Regions from separate parts of the Streptomyces sp. NPDC028298 genome, predicted to be linked through region 2. Evidence: riboswitches for the same ligand, from Rfam matches in the RefSeq annotation. Region 2 holds a riboswitch; each other region holds the start of a gene.

Region 1 (4,133 bases), on a different contig from region 2:
GCAGCGCGGACGGGTTCATGGTCCGCACCGGGGACGTGCTGGAGGCGCGGGTCAAACTGCCGACGGTGACGGGGGCCTGGCCGGCGATCTGGACGTGGCGGGACGGCGGTCAGGAGATCGATGTCTTCGAGTACCACCCCGACAACCCCGACCTGCTGGAACTGTCCAACCATGTGCGCAACACCCACCGCTACTACCGCAACCAGGCGATCCAGCCGGGTGCCTGGGTGGACCTCGTGGTCGAGTTCGGCGCCCTCCGGGTCGTGTGGTGGGTGAACGGGATCCGGGCCTTCGACGACCGGCGCGGAGTGGGCAGGTCCTGGCACGCCTATCTCATCGTCAACCTCTCCGTCTGCGCTGGGCGTTACCATCCGCCGCCTCCTCCCGAGGCCTCCGAGATGGACTTCGAGGTGGCCCGGCTGACGGTCCGCAGACCCCTGGTCGGCAGGCCCTTCCCCGCGACCGAGGAGTACGAGGCCGGCCTTCTCGACTGACGCCGGAGCGGGCCCCGGCAGATGCAGCCGGGCAGGTGCATCCGCCGGGGCCCTCGGCGCGGAAGTACGGCATCAGAAGCGACGTCGCGCCCGTGCGCGTCGCGCCGACGGGTGCCGAGGGCCATGCCGAATCCGCAACCGGGGGACGCCCCCGAGTCCGCCTACGTCAGTCACGTGGGCAACTGCCGCACGTGCCAGCGGGAGTCGGGACGCTGCCCGCAGGCGGCCCGCCTCTGGCGCTTCTACCAGGAGTGGCGCAACGGCTACCGCCCGCGGCCCGAGCCCAAGGAGTGAGCTTGGGGCGGGCCCGTGGCCGGTGAGAGGATCCCTCCTCACGGTCCAGTGCGAGGCGTGGACGAAGCGCCGCGAGAGTGGAGGGGTGTCATGCGAGGCTCTGTGCGGATGTCCGCGGACGATGTGTCCGGGTCCGGGGAGAGCGCCGACTCCGTGGCGCTGCGGCCCTGCCGTACCCCCCGTCCGGACGCGGCACCGGCGCGTGCGGCCGTACTGGTCCTGCACGGCGGCACCGCCGACAGCAAGGCTCCGCTGCGGCCGTGGAACCTGGCACGCGCCCGGATGCGGCCCTTCGTGCGCTCCGTGACACGGGCCCTGCCGGACGCGGACACCTTCGTCGGGGAGGTGCGCTACCGGCACCGGGGATGGAACGGCGCCGACGCCGACCCCCTCGCCGACGTCCTGCGGGCACTCGACGAACTCGCCGCTCTGGTGGGGGAGGTGCCGGTCGTGCTCGTGGGTCACTCGATGGGCGGGCGCGCGGCGCTGCGGGCCGCGGCCGCGCCGCGGGTCCGTGCCGTGGTGGCGCTGGCACCCTGGTGCCCGGAAGGCGAGCCGGTGGCCCACCTGCGGGACAAACGCGTCATCGTGCTCCACGGGGACCGGGACCGGGTCACCGACCCTGCGGAGTCGTTCGCCCTCGTCCGCCGGGCGCTGGAGGAGGGTTCCTCCGCGAGCGCCGTGCGGGTCGAGGGCGGTGACCACGCGATGCTCCGCCGTGCGCGGACCTGGCACCGCGCCACGGCTGCGACGGTCGCCGAGCTGGTGACCCGGATCCGCGACGGCCTCGACCCGCTCCCCGCCGAACGACCGGGCGGGGAGCCGGACGTTCTCTAGAGTGCGCCCACCTCAGTTGCCCGAGCCCGGTGTGTCGAGTCGGTCGTCGGGGTCGGGGGCGGGGGAGAAGGCGCGGCGCGAACCGGACGCCGGGCGCGCGGCGGAGGAGGGGAGCGGGACGCCCGACGACGGATCCCAGCTCAGGATCCACTCGAAATCGCGTTGCAGCCGACGTGCTTCGCTTCGCACGAGTGTCGGTATGTCACCGCGTTCGGAGATGAGTTGGGCATAGATCGGCGCATCGTGCACGTGGGGATCCTCGACTCGCTCGCGTGGTCTGACGTGCATCGACGGTACGGGCGGCACGTGGTCCCAGCGGTGATCCGGCCAGCTCGGCCAGAACCGGTCAAGGTGTGACCAAAGGGCGCCGCCGATGTCGAACGACCTGCCAGGGAACGCCAGTTCCGTGCACACTTTCGACACATCCGGCTCGGCTCCGCGCGTCCTCCGCGGGTCCGGACCGGGCGCCGGGTGCCGGTCCCCTCAACGGCCGTGCTCAGCCGCCTTTTCGAGTACGGCCCGTGTCCTCACGGTCGCGCTGCGGGATGGTGCGATGAAGGTCACGAAAATGTATCGGACATCTGGGACGTGGATCTTCACATCGGGTGCACACCCTCGCTAAGTTGGCGACCAGGCCGCCCGACTCCCTCCGGCGAAGTTCGCCGGGCGGTGCGGCCTCCGCCGAGTCCTGCCCGTCCTTGTGACTGCGGGAGCCGGGGACCCACCGAACCTGGGGTGAATCGGTCAACTGCCTTTCGGGGCAGGGGCCGTAGGGCATACCTTCCGGAATCGTCCGCCCGAACCCGACAGCTAACCCGGTAGGCGGACGACGGAAGGAGCACCACTCCATGGCGCCGGAACGCACCCCGCCCAGTGGCGAAGAAGTCGCCCGAAGACTCTCGTCCCTCTACGACCAGGCGGAGCTCGCCACCGGTAACTTCAACGGGACCCGCGCGCTGGCGAACTCCAGTCGCAGGCAGGGCCGGCGGGGCCCGGGGCAGGGGAGCGGGGTTTCCGACGCCGCCCAGGACGACCTGATGCGGCAGTGGTTCGACGGGGCGCGTTCCCGGTTCGGACCCTCGGCTCCGGCCTCGCTCCCGGCCGACAGGAAGCCCGAACGCGGTGGCGCCGGTGCCCGTCCGAAGGAGGGTGCGAAGGGGTCCAAGGGATCCTCCTCGGACCTTCCGACGATCTACGAGCTCGAACAACTCGTCCGGCCGGTGGCCGAGTTGACGGCGGCTCCGGTGCTGGAGCTGACCGCCGGTCCGACGTCGGAACCGGGTGGGCGGCCCGCCCTGGAGCTGACCGCCGGTCCGGTGGCCGCGCTCCCGGCCGGCGGTGCTCCGGCGGTGCCGGGATCCGAGGTGGCGGTCCGTGCGGGGCTCCGCGCCGGGGCCGCTCCGGCCGCCGCGTCGCAGCAGTCCTCGCCGTACGTCAAGAAGCAGAGCGCCCGGCGCAAGCTCGGCGTCGCCCGGGAACTGATCGCGCGGCACGCGGCACGGCAGGGCATGCCCGTCGCGCAGGCGCAGGCGCCGGCGATCGAGTACCGCCCGTCGGTCGGTCAGACCGGTTCGTTCCCGGCGGTCGGTCAATCGGGTTCGTTCCCGTCCGTGGCCCAGACCGGTTCCTTCCCGTCCGTCGGTCAGACGGGCTCCTTCCCGTCGGTCGGCCAGACCGGTTCGTTCCCGTCGGTCGGCCAGTCCGGCACCTTCCCGTCGGTCGGCCAGTCCGGCACCTTCCCGTCGGTCGGTCAGACCGGCTCCTTCCCGTCCGTCGGCCAGACCGGTTCGTTCCCCTCGGTCGGTCAGTCGGGTTCCTTCCCGACCGTCGGCCAGACAGGTTCGTTCCCGGCCGTCTCCCAGAGCGCTTCCTTCCCGGCGGTCGGTCAGTCCGGCACCTTCCCGGCGGTCGGTGAGTCGGGCTCGTTCCCGTCGGTCGCCCAGCCCACCGCGTTCCCGTCGGCTCCGCAGGCCGCCCCGTTCCCGTCCGCCGCTCAGACCGGCACGTTCCCGTCGGTCGCCCAGGCGCCCGCGTTCCAGGCGGCGCCCCAGCCGGCCGCGTACGAGGCGGCCCCGCAGGCCGCGCCCGCGCCCGGGGTCTTCGACACGGGCTCCATGCCCCGGCCGTACGAGCCCGCGCCCCCGGCCGCCCAGCCCAAGGCGGTCATCCTGCCCCCCGGGTACGAAGCGCCCGCCCCGGCCCCGGAGTACACCTCCGTGCTCCTGCCGCTGTCGTACGACAAGCCGACGCGGCCCAGCGGGTACCAGCCGGCCCCGATGCCTCCGGTGAGTGAGCCGGCGCCCCAGCCCCCGGCGTACGAGACGGCGCCGCGCGCCGCCGCCTACCAGCCGGCCCCCATGCCTCCGGTGAGCGAGCCGGCACCGCAGCCGCCCGCGTACGAGGCCACCCCGCGCCCCGCCGCCTACCCGTCGGCCCCGATGCCCCCCGCGAACCAGCCGCCGCCCCCGCCGGTCGACGACGCCTGGCGGCAGTCCTTGCGGCCGAACG
Region 2 (4,133 bases):
CCCGGCCCGCCTCGGGCCCGACCCGGCGCCTCCCCCGGACCGCGTGTCACCCGGCACCACGGTTCGGACCGTGGCACCGATGATCGTCCCTGACCCGCCGATGGCGAGCGGCGCCCGCCGCACACCCGGAGCGCTGCGCCCGCGCGATGCGGGTCAACCGAATCCACCGGCCGGGCCGGGTCATGCCCGTCGGCCGGTCGGCCCTGCCGGCCGAACCGGTTCGGTGCGCCGAACCGGTTCCGTCGGCAGGGCCGGTCGCCGTTCAGGCCACCGACTCGATGCGCAGCTTGATGTCGTCCGGGGACAGGGCTCCCTTGGCCGAGACGTGGTCGCCCGAGGACTCCCCGCGCAGGCGCCGTCCGATCCAGGGGACCAGGTACTCGCGCGCCCACTGGATGTTGTCGCGGCGCACCTCCAGCGTGCCGCGCGGCGGGAGGGGCGGCCAGGGCTGGTCCGGGTCGGCCGGGACCTCGAGGCCGAGGACCTGTCCGGCACGGAGCGCCACCCGGGTGTGCCCCTCGGGCGAGAGGTGCAGCCGGTCGCCGTCCCAGGCCCGCCGGTCCTGGATCGTCTTCAGGGACCAGAGGTCGAGGACGGGACAGCCGTAGCGGTCCGCGATGGCCCGCACGTGTCCGTTGTAGGTGGCGATCTTTCCGCGCAGATGCTTGAGCACGGGAACGCCACGGGTGTCGAAGCCGGTCGTCACCATGACGGTGCCGACGGCGGAGGTGAGGTCGGCGATCGCGCGCTCGAAGCGCTCCGCGACCTCGTCGGGGTCGGTGCCGGGGCGGATGATGTCATTGCCGCCGGCGCAGAACGAGACCAGGTCCGGGCCGAGTTCCTTGGCCCTCTGGAGCTGGGTCTCGACGATCTGGTCGAGCAGTTTGCCGCGCACGGCGAGGTTGGTGTAGTCGAAGTCGCCTTCGGGCCTGCGGTCCGCGAGAAGTACCGCGAACCGGTCGGCCCAGCCGACGAACGCTCCGTCGGGCCCAGGGTCGCCGACGCCCTCGGTGAAGCTGTCCCCCACCGCCACGTACGACCCGATCACTGATCTGTTGTCACTCTTCGAATCGTCTGCCACATCGAGCATGATTCACCTTTTGATGTGAGCTACGCGACCGTAGGGAAGGGTTGACGGGCGGTGAGATAAGCCACTCGCCAAGCATTGGTCAACTCTGGAATAAGGCCCGCGTCAAGGCTGTTGAAGCAGCGATCGGCCCGAGGCCGCGCCGCGGGAACACCGAAGGCCGGAACCCCGGGGATCATGGGGTCCGGCCTTCGGAGATCTTCCTGCCGTCAGGAGCAGGAGGAGGAGGGGGTCAGCCCACCGCGACACCGTGCGAGCGCAGGTACGCGACCGGGTCGACGTCGGAGCCGTAGTCCGGAGTGGTGCGGATCTCGAAGTGCAGGTGCGGTCCGGTCACGTTGCCGGTCGCGCCGGAGAGACCGATCTGCTGTCCCGGGGTCACGGTCTGGCCCGCCGAGACGGACAGGGACGACATGTGGGCGTACTGGGAGTACTTGCCGTCGGCGTGCTGGATGACGACCTGGTTGCCGTACGCGCCGCCCCAGCCCGCGGACACGACGGTACCCGCGGCGATGGACTTGATGGTGGTGCCGGTCGGGACCACGAAGTCCACGCCCGTGTGGTAGCCGCTGGACCACATGCTGCCCGCCACCTTGTAGCCGGTGCCGACGCTGCTGCTGTCGACCGGCAGGTTGTAGCCGGAGGAGCTGTCGGCGGAGGCGGTGTCGGGCGCTGCCGTGGCGGCGGCCGGGGCCGCCTGGGCGGACTTCGCCGGGGTGGCCGTCCGGGTGGACGTGTGCGTCGCCGAGTGGGCGGCCGAGGCGGCCTTCTTGCCGAGCGACAGCTTCAGACCGGGGTGGATCAGCGAGGGGTCGCTGCCGATCGCGGAGCGGTTGTCGGCGTAGATCTTCTTCCAGCCGCCGCCGACGTTCTGCTCGTCGGCGATCTTCGACAGGTAGTCACCGCGCTTCACCGCGTACGTCTTGGCCGTGGCGGCCTTGGCGGTCTTCGCGGCGGGGGCGGCGGTCGCGGCCTTCTCGACATGCTGCGCGACGGCGGCGGCCGGGGTCGCGGCGTGGGCGCCCGTGGCTCCCATCAGGGGCAGCGCGAGTGCGGCGCCACCGGTTCCGGCCACGGCGATCGAGCGGGTGAAACGCAGGGACTTGGGACGGCGGTGCTTACCCTTCGCGGGCATGACGATTTCCTCTCCGGCGCCTGCGGGGTGAGCTGTCGGGTGCGGGCTGGAGATGCCCGGCCGCGCTGCTGCGCGGCTGTACCCCTAGCCTGTTCCGGAAACCGGACCAGGCACGGAACCTGTGGGTCCCCCGCTCCTGCCGTGTACGGGTGAGTGTGCGGATTCCGGGCGGCGGCAGGATTGGGCGTCCGTCCGGATTGAGGCAGAACGTAAGCGAGATGAGAGCGCGTCGACAACTATGGGCGGTTTCTGTGCGCTCGCCTTTCTTGATCCATGGGGAAATCGCCGTCACCCTCCGTGGAGTGACGATCTTCCGGGCCGCTCAACCCGCCCGTGAATCCCGGTGTGTTGACAAATGAGGACGGCAACGCATCGTCACGAATATGACGCTCCTCACGCGACTCGCCCCAGGTTGCCTTATTCCAGGGCCAGTTGTTACGAAGGCGCCTATTCGGACAGAAGGGTCAGATGCGACGCGCGTGGATATCCGACACATTCGGATCCCCGAGCGAGAGGGTGCACAAAACGGCACCCCATTAATGCGGCATTTCATCGCAATCGCCCCGCCGTTCCGGCGGCACGAGAAGGGTGCGGCCGGACCCGCGACCGATCCCGAGCACTAATCGTGTGCACGTTCGATATGAGGCGGCCACGGAACCCTCTTCCTGGGCTTTCTGTCAGCCTTCCGCCCAGAGGGCGGCCGCCTGTGGACAACTCATTGCCCGAGACACCCATGTCGTATCGTCGAGAGCGCGAGCCGGTACAACTGCCGACGAGCGGCGCCGAGTCCAGCCCGGCGACGCCGGCGGCCGAATGGGAGGAGCCCCCGTGACGCAGCAGGTCCCGTCGACCGAGCCCGAGCTCGGCGGAGTGCGGAACTTCCGTGACGTGGGCGGACTGCCCACCGCGGACGGCCGGCGAGTGCGCTACGGGCGTCTGTTCCGCAGCGGCCACCTCGCGCACGCCACGGAGGAGGACGCCGCGTTCCTCACCTCCCTGGGCCTCCACACGATCTTCGACTTCCGCAACGCGGCGGACCAGAAGCTGGAGGGCCCGGACGTCGAGCTGCCCGGCGTACGGAACGTGAACCTCCCGCTGAGCGACCCCGCGGACGGCAGCGAGTTCTGGAAGATGGTCCGCGACGGCGACATCGACCAGCTCCGCGGACTCCTCGGTGACGGCAAGGCCGCGAACCGGATGATCAACTCCTACCGCACGATCATCAGCGAGCGCACCGCCGAGCACTCCCAGGTGCTGCACGCCCTGGCGGACGACAGCGTGCCCGCGCTGATGCACTGCGCGGCGGGCAAGGACCGCGCCGGGCTGTCCATCGCGGTCACCCTGCTCGCCCTCGGCGTCGAGCGCGAGGCGATCGTGACCGACTACCTGGAGTCGAACGCCGCGCACCGCCGTTACAAGGTCCACCGCAACGGCTCCTCGGCCGGCGCCTACTCCCCCGAGGTCATGGAACTGCTCAGCCCGCTGTTCGACGCGCGCGCCGAGTACCTGACGGCCGCCTTCGAGACGATCGAGGAGAAGTGGGGCGGCGTCGAGGCCTATCTCGAACAGGGACTGGGGCTCACGCCGGAGCTCAGGGAGCGCCTGCGCGCGCGGCTCCTGGACTGAGCCGGAGCCGCGCTCCGCGACCGCGGCTCTACTGGTTCTGCGCGCCCAGCGTAAAGAGCAGGTAGATGAAGGCCGCGAACAGGTGGCCGACGGCGACGTAGATGATCAGACGCACCCACAGGGCGCGCGGGAACCTGTCCTCCATGGACCGGCGACGTTCTGTGGGTTCGGTCATGACGTCTCTCCCGGGGTGGGGTGGCCGGTCGCCGGGCCGAGGCACAGCGCGGCGACGGGGCTCTGCAGCAGGGTGTGTACGAAGAGGAGATCGGCTCCGTCGCGCTCGGC
Region 3 (4,133 bases), on a different contig from region 2:
ACGTCCGGGGTGAACAGCAGGGCGGGTCCCGCGGTGTTCTTGGAATCGCGCACCGCGACCATTCCGGACCAGGGTCCGGTGCCCGGGCGTGCGGTCTCGACGCAGTTGTTCATCCCGGTACTGCGACTGCTGCGCAGCCAGCGCACATGGAGCAGCGAAGTGCTGGAGGGTACGTACCGAGGCATTGCAGACATGACGTGCCTCCTTACGTGTCGTCGCCTATCGAGGCGATGTAGTCCAACGAGTCCTCGGGTGAAAGGGCGTGGAACTGAAGGGCGTTGAAGGCCTCGGCGTATGCCTGGAGGTCTTCTTTCCGTTCGAGATAGAGGCTACTCGTCAAGTGGTCGAGAACAACCACATCCAGATCGGTTGTGTTCGGAAATGAGAAGATAACGAAAGGGCCGGTCACGCCGATGTGCGCGCCGGCCGCGAACGGCAGTACCTGGAGCCGTACTTGAGGCAGCACGGCGGCCTCCCGCAGCCGGCGGAGCTGGCGTGCCATGACGTCGGGGCCGCCCACCTCACGGCGCAGCACGGCCTCGTCCAGGACGGCGGACAGTTCGAGCGGCGGGTCCGAGCGCAGCACGTCCTGCCGGGCCAGACGCACTTCGACCAGGGCGTCGAGCTTGCTCTCCTCCAGTCCGTCCACGGCGGCCCGCGTCACCGCGCGGGCGTACTCCGGTGTCTGCAGCAGACCGGGCACGACGGAGGTCTCCAGGGTGCGCATCGCGCTGGCGCCGGACTCCAGGCTGATGAAGTCCCGGTACTCCGGCGGGAGGACCCCGCGGTACGCGTGCCACCAGTGGTGGCGGCCGTTGACCTCGGAGCCCGCCAACACGACCAGGAGCCGGCGCAGTTCGGGATCCTCGACGCCGTACGCGTGCAACAGGCGTTCCACATCGGCCGGTTTCACCCCGCTGGTGCCGGTTTCGATGCGGCTCACCTTCGACTGGTGCCAGCCGAGCAGGCGGGCCGCCTCCCCGCTCGTGAGCCCCGTGCCCGCGCGCAGCGCGCGCAGTTCGGCTCCGAGCTTGCGGCGGCGCACCGCGGGACCGTGCTGCATGGCTGTTCTCCTTACTCCTTCCAAGTCGTCCGAATACGCTCTGCCGACGCAGAGTTCACCGCATCGAGCGACAGATATATGCATTACTCGGTGGATCGCACCCGCGACCGGCCCGGTAATGGCAGTCTGGCGCAAGCACCAGTCCGGGACCGTACTCGAACCATCCGCTCGGTGTCGGGCTCCGGTCCCGTGGGAAAGGGACGAACGTCGCCATGGCAGACCATCAGGAAGCATCCGTCACCCTGCCGAGCGAACCGGTCTCGGTTTCCGTGGCCCGAAATTTCGTCGCCGAAGTGCTGTCCGAATGGGGCCTGCCGGGGGACTGCGACGTCGCCGAGACCGTGCGGCTGATCGTGTCGGAACTGGCGACCAACGCCGTGCAGCACACGTTCGGGCAGTCGCCCACCTTCACGGTCGGCGTGCGTCTCGACCGGGAGGAGCGGCTGCTTATCGGGGTCACCGACAGCCATCCGCGCTTTCCGAAGCGGCTGCCCGCGGCCGTCCAGCAGGACAACGGCCGCGGCATGGTGATCATCCGTTGGCTCACCGCCGAATGCGGCGGCAGGCTCACCGTCGTACCGACCCGGGAGGGCGGCAAGACGGTCTCCATCGAGCTCCCGTGGACGGTGCCCGTCCAGCCGGTGCCGGCCGGGTGGCCGCCCCAGGAGCCCTGAGGGGCGCCGCCCCGAGGCGACCGGTCGTCATGGCCCTTGGGGCGGCGGCGGTCGTCAGCGGCCCATTGAGGCCGCGGCGGTCGGCAGTGGCATTGAGGGCGCGGCGGTCGTCAGTGGCCCCGTGAAAGCCGCGGCGGCCATGGTCGGCCCACAGGGGCCGCCCCCGGCCCCGGTCGGCCCGCGAGGGGCCGGGAGGGCGTCACGGCGGCCCTGAGGGCGCTCGCGCCGGGGCGGCGAGGGTCCGCCGCCCCGGGCGAAAGGGTCAGCCGACCCTGCCGTACCAGACGCTTCTCGTCCAGATCTTCTGGAGCTTCACCACTTCCCCGGTCTTCGGGGAGTGCCAGATCTTTCCCTTACCGGCGTAGATGCCGACGTGGTACACGTTCCGGCCCGAGTGGAAGAACACGAGGTCACCGGCCTTGCGGTGCGAGGCCGAGACATGGTGCGTCTTGTTGTACTGGGCCGCGGCCGTACGAGGCAGCTTCTTGCCCGCCTTCTTGTACGAGTAGAGCGTGAGCCCCGAGCAGTCGAAGCGGTGCGGTCCGGTGGCGCCCCACTGGTAGGGGGAGCCGTGCTTCGACGCCGCGACCTGGAGTGCCCGCGTCGCGACGGTGGCCGCCTCGGCGTCTGGTGCGACACCGGGAACCACCAGGCTGCCGCCGACGGCGGCAAGTGTGAGCGCCGAGGCCGTACCGGCCCGGGTCCACAGCGACGGGACACGATTGAGCGCAGTCATGCGCAACCCTTCGTCAGCCGCCTGTGAAGGATGACCTGTCGGATTCGGGCTGGCGAAGTTGCCCGGCCGCTGCTGCGGCTTCACCCCAAGGGCCGCCCGGAACTGTTCCGGCGACCCGTCTAGCTGGGTCCTCCACTCCTGCCGATCCACTCCTGTCGACCGGGCATCCGGGCGGCGGCAGGACTCGGCGTCCGCCCGGACCGCCCCGCCGCTGTGGCGGGGGCTTGTCGTCGGAAGGGATCTTCACTCATCAGAGTCGGAAAATCCGAGCGGAACCGGTGTTTTGTGGGCTTACTCACCACTCGACTGTTCGAGTGAACACCCCTCCGTTCGAGCACGTGTTGGGGACGGCGATGAGGCCCGCACCTGCGACGACGGGGCCCATCCGGCGTCCGGACTCAGCGTGTTGCGCAACTCGGAGGGGTCAGGGAAGGGACCGATGAATACGCCGTCAGGGGGTACACCATCCGGTCCGTTTGAGTCGTGGTCCGGACGTCATGCCGCTTCGGCGCGGGCCGGCCCGTCGGTGGGGGTCCGTCAACTTCCGGACTCGGGAGGCACCGTGACCCGGGCCGCCCGCCGCTCTCCGCCGAGCACCCGCAGGGCCTGCGCCAGCGTCGGGGCGTGCACCTCGCTCTCGCCCCGCTGATGCATCAGCGTGAGCGCGTCCCGCAGGGCCTCCGCCTTGCCGACCAGTGCCTGAGCCGCCCTCAGGCCGCGATAGGTGTCTCCGGGGCGGGAGGGGTTGATCCGGCCGAGGAGGTCGACGACGTCGAGATAGCGGTCGATGAGTTCGGCCTCCGCGCGGGTCAGCGCGGGCAGCGGGGGAAGGTCCGGGATCATCGGCCGCTCACCTCGCGCCGGGCGTGTCGAGCGCGGACCTGCGGCTCGGGACGATCCGGTCGATCAGCCCGTAGGCCAGGGCCTCCGGCGCGTCGAGGATCCTGTCGCGCTCGATGTCCGCCGCGACCTGCTCCGGACTCCGGCCCGTGTGGCGCCCGAGCATCTCCTCCAGCGTCCGACGGGTCCGCAGCAACTCCTCGGCCTGGATGAGCAGGTCGCTCGCCTGGCCCTGGAGCGGCTCGGCCGCCGACGGCTGGTGGAGCAGGAAGCGGGCCCCCGGCAGTGCGAGCCGCTTGCCCGGAGTGCCGCCCGCCACCAGTACGGCCGCGGCCGAGGCCGCCCGGCCCAGGCAGACCGTCTCGACGTCGCAGGTGACGAACCGCATCGTGTCGTAGATCGCGGTCATCGCGGCGAAGGAGCCGCCGGGGGAGTTGATGTACAGCGAGATGTCCTGCTCGGGCGCCTGGTGTTCGAGGTACATGAACTGGGCCGTCACGTCGTTCGCCGACGTGTCGTCGATCGGCGTCCCGAGGAACACGATCCGCTCGCTGAGCAGCTTCGCGTACGGGTCCAGGGTCCGGTGTCCCGCGCTCGTGCGTTCCGTGAACTCGGGCAGGACATAGCGGGCGGACGGGCTGTCCATGGCGCGCCTCCTCAGATCGACGTCTGTAAAAAATGTACAGGACGTACGTCTCTGTGGAAGAGGGCCCTGCTGAGAGCAGAAACGGCGGCATGCCCGGACGGGAAGGTGGCCGAGGGTGCCGTGCGGGGGCCTGCCGGCGGGATCTCGCGCCCCGCGGAGTGCGGGAGGCCCGGT
Region 4 (4,133 bases), on a different contig from region 2:
CTGGTCGAGGTGGAGAACCGGTCCCGGTCCTTCACGGCCATGAGTCCCGCCTCCCCAGTACCGGCCCGCCGTACGGGCCCGTCACGTGCGTACGTCCCCGCACACGGTACGGGACCGGGTACGGGGACGTACGGATGACGCTTCCTGAGACGCGCGGGGGTCAGCCCTTGAAGCGCGGGAAGGCGCTGCGGCCGGCGTAGACCGCGGCGTCGTCGAGGATCTCCTCGATGCGCAGGAGCTGGTTGTACTTGGCGACACGGTCCGAGCGGGCCGGGGCGCCGGTCTTGATCTGACCGCAGTTCACGGCGACCGCGAGGTCGGCGATGGTGACGTCCTCGGTCTCGCCGGAACGGTGGGACATCATGCACTTGAAGCCGTTGCGCTGGGCCAGCTCGACGGCGTCCAGCGTCTCGGTCAGCGAACCGATCTGGTTGACCTTGACGAGCAGGGCGTTGGCGGAGCCCTCCTCGATGCCGCGGGCCAGGCGCTCCGGGTTGGTGACGAAGAGGTCGTCGCCGACGATCTGGACCTTGTCGCCCAGCTTGTCGGTGATGACCTTCCAGCCGGCCCAGTCGTCCTCGAACAGCGGGTCCTCGATGGAGACGAGCGGGTACGCCGCGACGAGCTCGGCGTAGTACTCGGTCATCTCGGCGGCGGAGCGCTCCTTGCCCTCGAAGAGGTACTTGCCGTCCTTGTAGAACTCGGAGGCGGCGACGTCGAGGGCGAGGGCGATCTGCTCGCCGGGGGTGTAGCCGGCCTCCTTGATGGCCTCGAGGATGAGGTCGAGGGCGGCGCGGTTGGACTCCAGGTTCGGGGCGAAGCCGCCCTCGTCGCCGAGGCCGGTGGACAGGCCCTTGGTCTTCAGCACCTTCTTGAGGGTGTGGTAGACCTCGGCGCCCCAGCGCAGGGCCTCGGAGAAGGACTCCGCGCCGATCGGGGCGATCATGAACTCCTGGATGTCCACGTTGGAGTCGGCGTGCGAGCCGCCGTTCAGGATGTTCATCATCGGAACGGGCAGCAGGTGCGCGTTCGGTCCGCCCAGGTAGCGGAAGAGCGGCAGGTCGGACGCCTCGGAGGCGGCGTGCGCGACGGCGAGCGAGACGCCGAGGATGGCGTTGGCGCCGAGCGAGCCCTTGTTGTCGGTGGCGTCCAGGTCGAACATCGCCTGGTCGATCAGGCGCTGCTCGGTGGCGTCGTAGCCGACGAGCTCCGGGCCGATCTGCTCGATGACGGCGAGGACGGCCTTCTCGACACCCTTGCCCTGGTAGCGGTTCGGGTCACCGTCGCGAAGCTCGATGGCCTCGAACGCTCCGGTGGAGGCGCCGGACGGAACGGCGGCACGACCCGTGCTGCCGTCGTCGAGGCCGACCTCGACCTCGACCGTGGGGTTGCCTCGGGAGTCCAGGATTTCCCGGGCTACGACGACGTCGATGGACGGCACGAGCATCTCCTTATGGGATGTGACGCGGGTACGCGGGGCTCAGCAGTCCCGCGGGATGAGCCTAACCGGCTCAGGGGGATCGGCCGGCGATCGACCACCCCTTGAGCGGACTGAGCCTACATATTGTTCCTGAACGGAACAAAAAAAGAAATGAAAAACCCCGCTCCGGCGCGTGCGGGGGAACACGCGCCGGAGCGGGGAGCCCGTGGGGACGGGGAACCTCGGCGGGTCTCCGGTGCGTGCGAAGACCCCACGAGGGGCTGTTGCCTGCCGGGTGTCGCGGCGCGGTGCCGGAATCACCGCCGCCCTCCGCCGAAAGCGGCCGGTGGACCGGCGTGCCGCGCTGCTCAGCTCAGGTGGAGCTGCTGGCCCGGGTAGATGAAGTCGGCGTCGGCGACGATGTCCTTGTTCAGCTTGAACAGCTTCTGCCAGCCGCCCTTGACGTGCTTCTTCTCGGCGATCGAGCTGAGGGTGTCACCCTTGACGACCTTGTACTCGCCGTCGCCCTTCTTGACCTTCTTGCCGGTCGGGGTGGTGACGGTCTTCTGGGCGGGGCGCTCCGAGGAACGGGAGGCGGGCTGCTCCGTCGTCCGGGTGGCCGGGGCGCTCTGCGAGCTGCCGGCCGAGGAGGAGGTGGACGGGGCCGCCGGGGCCGAGCCGCCGCCGTACGGGGTGCTCGACAGGCCGGTGCCGCAGGTGGGCCAGGCGCCCTTGCCCTGCGCGGCGAGGACCTTCTCGCCGATGGTGATCTGCTGGGACTTCGAGGCCTGGTCGGCGGTCGAGGCGTAGGCGGTGCCGCCGTACGCGGCCCAGGTGGAGGACGAGAACTGCAGGCCGCCGTAGTAGCCGTTGCCGGTGTTGATCGACCAGTTGCCGCCGGACTCGCACTGGGCGACGGCGTCCCACTCGGAGGCGGTGGCCGCGGAGGCGTTGCCGGCCGCCATCAGCGGGGCGGCGATGGCGACGCCGGTGACACCGGCGAGCGTGGCGACACGGGTGGCCTTGTTCGGGCGGCGGTGCTTGCCCTTGCTGGAGAACAGCATGGAGAGATCCCCTCACCGACGCCTGCGAGGTGAGCTGTCGGGTTCGGGCCGAATGAGTTGCCCGGCCGCATGCCCTCGGTCCTGTCTCCAGGACGTCCGGCACGCGGCTTCACCCCAAGCCGTTCCCGGGTGTCTCTCGACTCCCGGACCCGGCACTTACCTTGGGTCCCCCGCTCCTGCCGACGGCGCATGACGCGACGACTGTTCCCGTACGGCCGTTGGCAGGATTCGGCGTTGCGACCGTCGGGGCCCGCTGTGGCGAGCGGTGACGACCGTAAGCAGTCGATTGCCGGAATTTCAAAGACGATCAGGGCTTCTGAGACCCATCTCTCACTTGCGCCAAATAGGACATTCCACAGCGAACCGTGACGCGAACTCCCGCTACTTCTGCACCGTTTCGGCCGTGTCCGCGATGCTTCGACCAGGGACGACGAGGCCCGGACCGCTGTCGGCCGGCGCCGCGTCCACGGTGGGCAGATCGCCCCATCCGCCTTCGAGGCCAAGGGCGTCGGAAACAGTCCAGAGGTTCCCGATGACCTCTGCGACGTACTCGGTGTCGGGGGCGTCGGCCTCGGGGCTCGCGGCATGACGCCCCGTGGACCCGTCGGTGCGGCTGCCGGCCGCGCTCTCCGCTGCGTCCCCGGCGCGGTGCCGCCCGGTACCGGTGCTCGCCGAGGCGGACGGGGTCGAAGAGGCTTCCTTCTGTCCCGACTTGGTCGATTTGTCACTCTTGTCGGCCGTCGCGTCGGCGCCGTCGGAGCTCTGCGAGGCGCTGGGCGTGGCGGAGCTGTCGTCCGTGCCGGAGGAGTCGGTCGAACCGGACGAATCACTCGAAGGGGACGAGCTGGGCGACGTCGCCAGACCGGACGAGATGTACGAACCCGAGTCGTTGCCGGTGCTCGACGAGTCGCCGGCCACGCCCGTGTCGACGCTGACCCCGGCGGAGGTCTTGCTGAGACCCGAGAGCGGCCCGCACGTCGGCCAGGCCGCGAGGCCCGAGTCGGCGAGCACCTTCTCGGCGACGGCTATCTGCTGCGAGCGGCTGGCCTGGTCGGCCGTCGGCGCGTACTCGAGGCCGCCGTGGGCCTCCCAGTTGTCCTGGTCGAGCTGGAGGCCGCCGTAGTAGCCGTTGCCTTCATCGGCGCTCCACGCGCCACCGCTCTCGCACTGTGCCACCCGGTCCCAGGTGGTCCCGTCGGCCGCGTTCGCGCTCGCCGCGGCGAGCAGGGGGATGACGATCGCGGATCCGGTCACCCCTGCGGCGACGATGAGAGCCGGGGCCTGGCGAGGGCGACGGTGACGGCCGTTCCCGGAGAGCATGCGAGAGCCTTTCGAGCGACAACGGGGAGCACGGCGACTCCTGCTGAACGAGTGGCGCAGGTGCCGCGTTGTTGATGGGTGAAGGTAGTCGCACTCGAACGCTGGTTACAAGTCGATGCAGTACTGATCACGTGAAGATCACGGATTTGACGGAGCGTCATGTTCCGGTGGCCCCAGAGGCCTTGTTCCGGTATGCGGAATCACCGCTTCGGCACGACCGCCGAAGGGTCGTCGTTGCACCGATCGCGTCCTATTTGACCGGGGTGAACTCCACCGGAAGCGTGCGCAATCCGCGCATAATGAGCCCTCCGCGCCAGCGCAAATCGGCC

What was found. Region 2 has a riboswitch for cyclic di-AMP ahead of ACZ4TO_RS04555 (M23 family metallopeptidase). Riboswitches for the same ligand answer to the same signal wherever they lie in the genome.
Region 1: linked by a shared signal. The riboswitch ahead of ACZ4TO_RS32320 (C40 family peptidase) and the one ahead of ACZ4TO_RS04555 (M23 family metallopeptidase) in region 2 are both predicted to bind cyclic di-AMP.
Region 3: linked by a shared signal. The riboswitch ahead of ACZ4TO_RS15755 (C40 family peptidase) and the one ahead of ACZ4TO_RS04555 (M23 family metallopeptidase) in region 2 are both predicted to bind cyclic di-AMP.
Region 4: linked by a shared signal. The riboswitch ahead of ACZ4TO_RS28055 (transglycosylase family protein) and the one ahead of ACZ4TO_RS04555 (M23 family metallopeptidase) in region 2 are both predicted to bind cyclic di-AMP.

Annotation. Positions count from the first base shown of each region.
Region 1 is NZ_JBVHTL010000008.1:384,142-388,274, reverse strand. It holds gene ACZ4TO_RS32340 (LamG domain-containing protein) at 1-494, shown strand, start outside; gene ACZ4TO_RS32335 (hypothetical protein) at 618-788, shown strand; gene ACZ4TO_RS32330 (alpha/beta fold hydrolase) at 879-1,625, shown strand; gene ACZ4TO_RS32325 (hypothetical protein) at 1,638-1,814, opposite strand; cyclic di-AMP (ydaO/yuaA leader) riboswitch at 2,295-2,466, shown strand; gene ACZ4TO_RS32320 (C40 family peptidase) at 2,474-4,133, shown strand, end outside.
Region 2 is NZ_JBVHTL010000001.1:1,014,156-1,018,288, forward strand. It holds gene ACZ4TO_RS04550 (SGNH/GDSL hydrolase family protein) at 263-1,048, opposite strand; gene ACZ4TO_RS04555 (M23 family metallopeptidase) at 1,320-2,222, opposite strand; cyclic di-AMP (ydaO/yuaA leader) riboswitch at 2,225-2,384, opposite strand; gene ACZ4TO_RS04560 (tyrosine-protein phosphatase) at 3,051-3,848, shown strand; gene ACZ4TO_RS04565 (DUF6126 family protein) at 3,877-4,023, opposite strand; gene ACZ4TO_RS04570 (helix-turn-helix domain-containing protein) at 4,020-4,133, opposite strand, start outside.
Region 3 is NZ_JBVHTL010000003.1:125,249-129,381, forward strand. It holds gene ACZ4TO_RS15740 (DUF397 domain-containing protein) at 1-194, opposite strand, end outside; gene ACZ4TO_RS15745 (helix-turn-helix domain-containing protein) at 206-1,063, opposite strand; gene ACZ4TO_RS15750 (ATP-binding protein) at 1,276-1,737, shown strand; gene ACZ4TO_RS15755 (C40 family peptidase) at 2,000-2,473, opposite strand; cyclic di-AMP (ydaO/yuaA leader) riboswitch at 2,477-2,649, opposite strand; gene ACZ4TO_RS15760 (hypothetical protein) at 3,011-3,316, opposite strand; gene ACZ4TO_RS15765 (ATP-dependent Clp protease proteolytic subunit) at 3,324-3,959, opposite strand.
Region 4 is NZ_JBVHTL010000006.1:549,367-553,499, reverse strand. It holds gene ACZ4TO_RS28065 (FtsB family cell division protein) at 1-41, opposite strand, end outside; gene eno (phosphopyruvate hydratase) at 161-1,447, opposite strand; gene ACZ4TO_RS28055 (transglycosylase family protein) at 1,789-2,484, opposite strand; cyclic di-AMP (ydaO/yuaA leader) riboswitch at 2,489-2,682, opposite strand; gene ACZ4TO_RS28050 (transglycosylase family protein) at 2,866-3,738, opposite strand; gene ACZ4TO_RS28045 (cytochrome P450 family protein) at 4,055-4,133, opposite strand, start outside.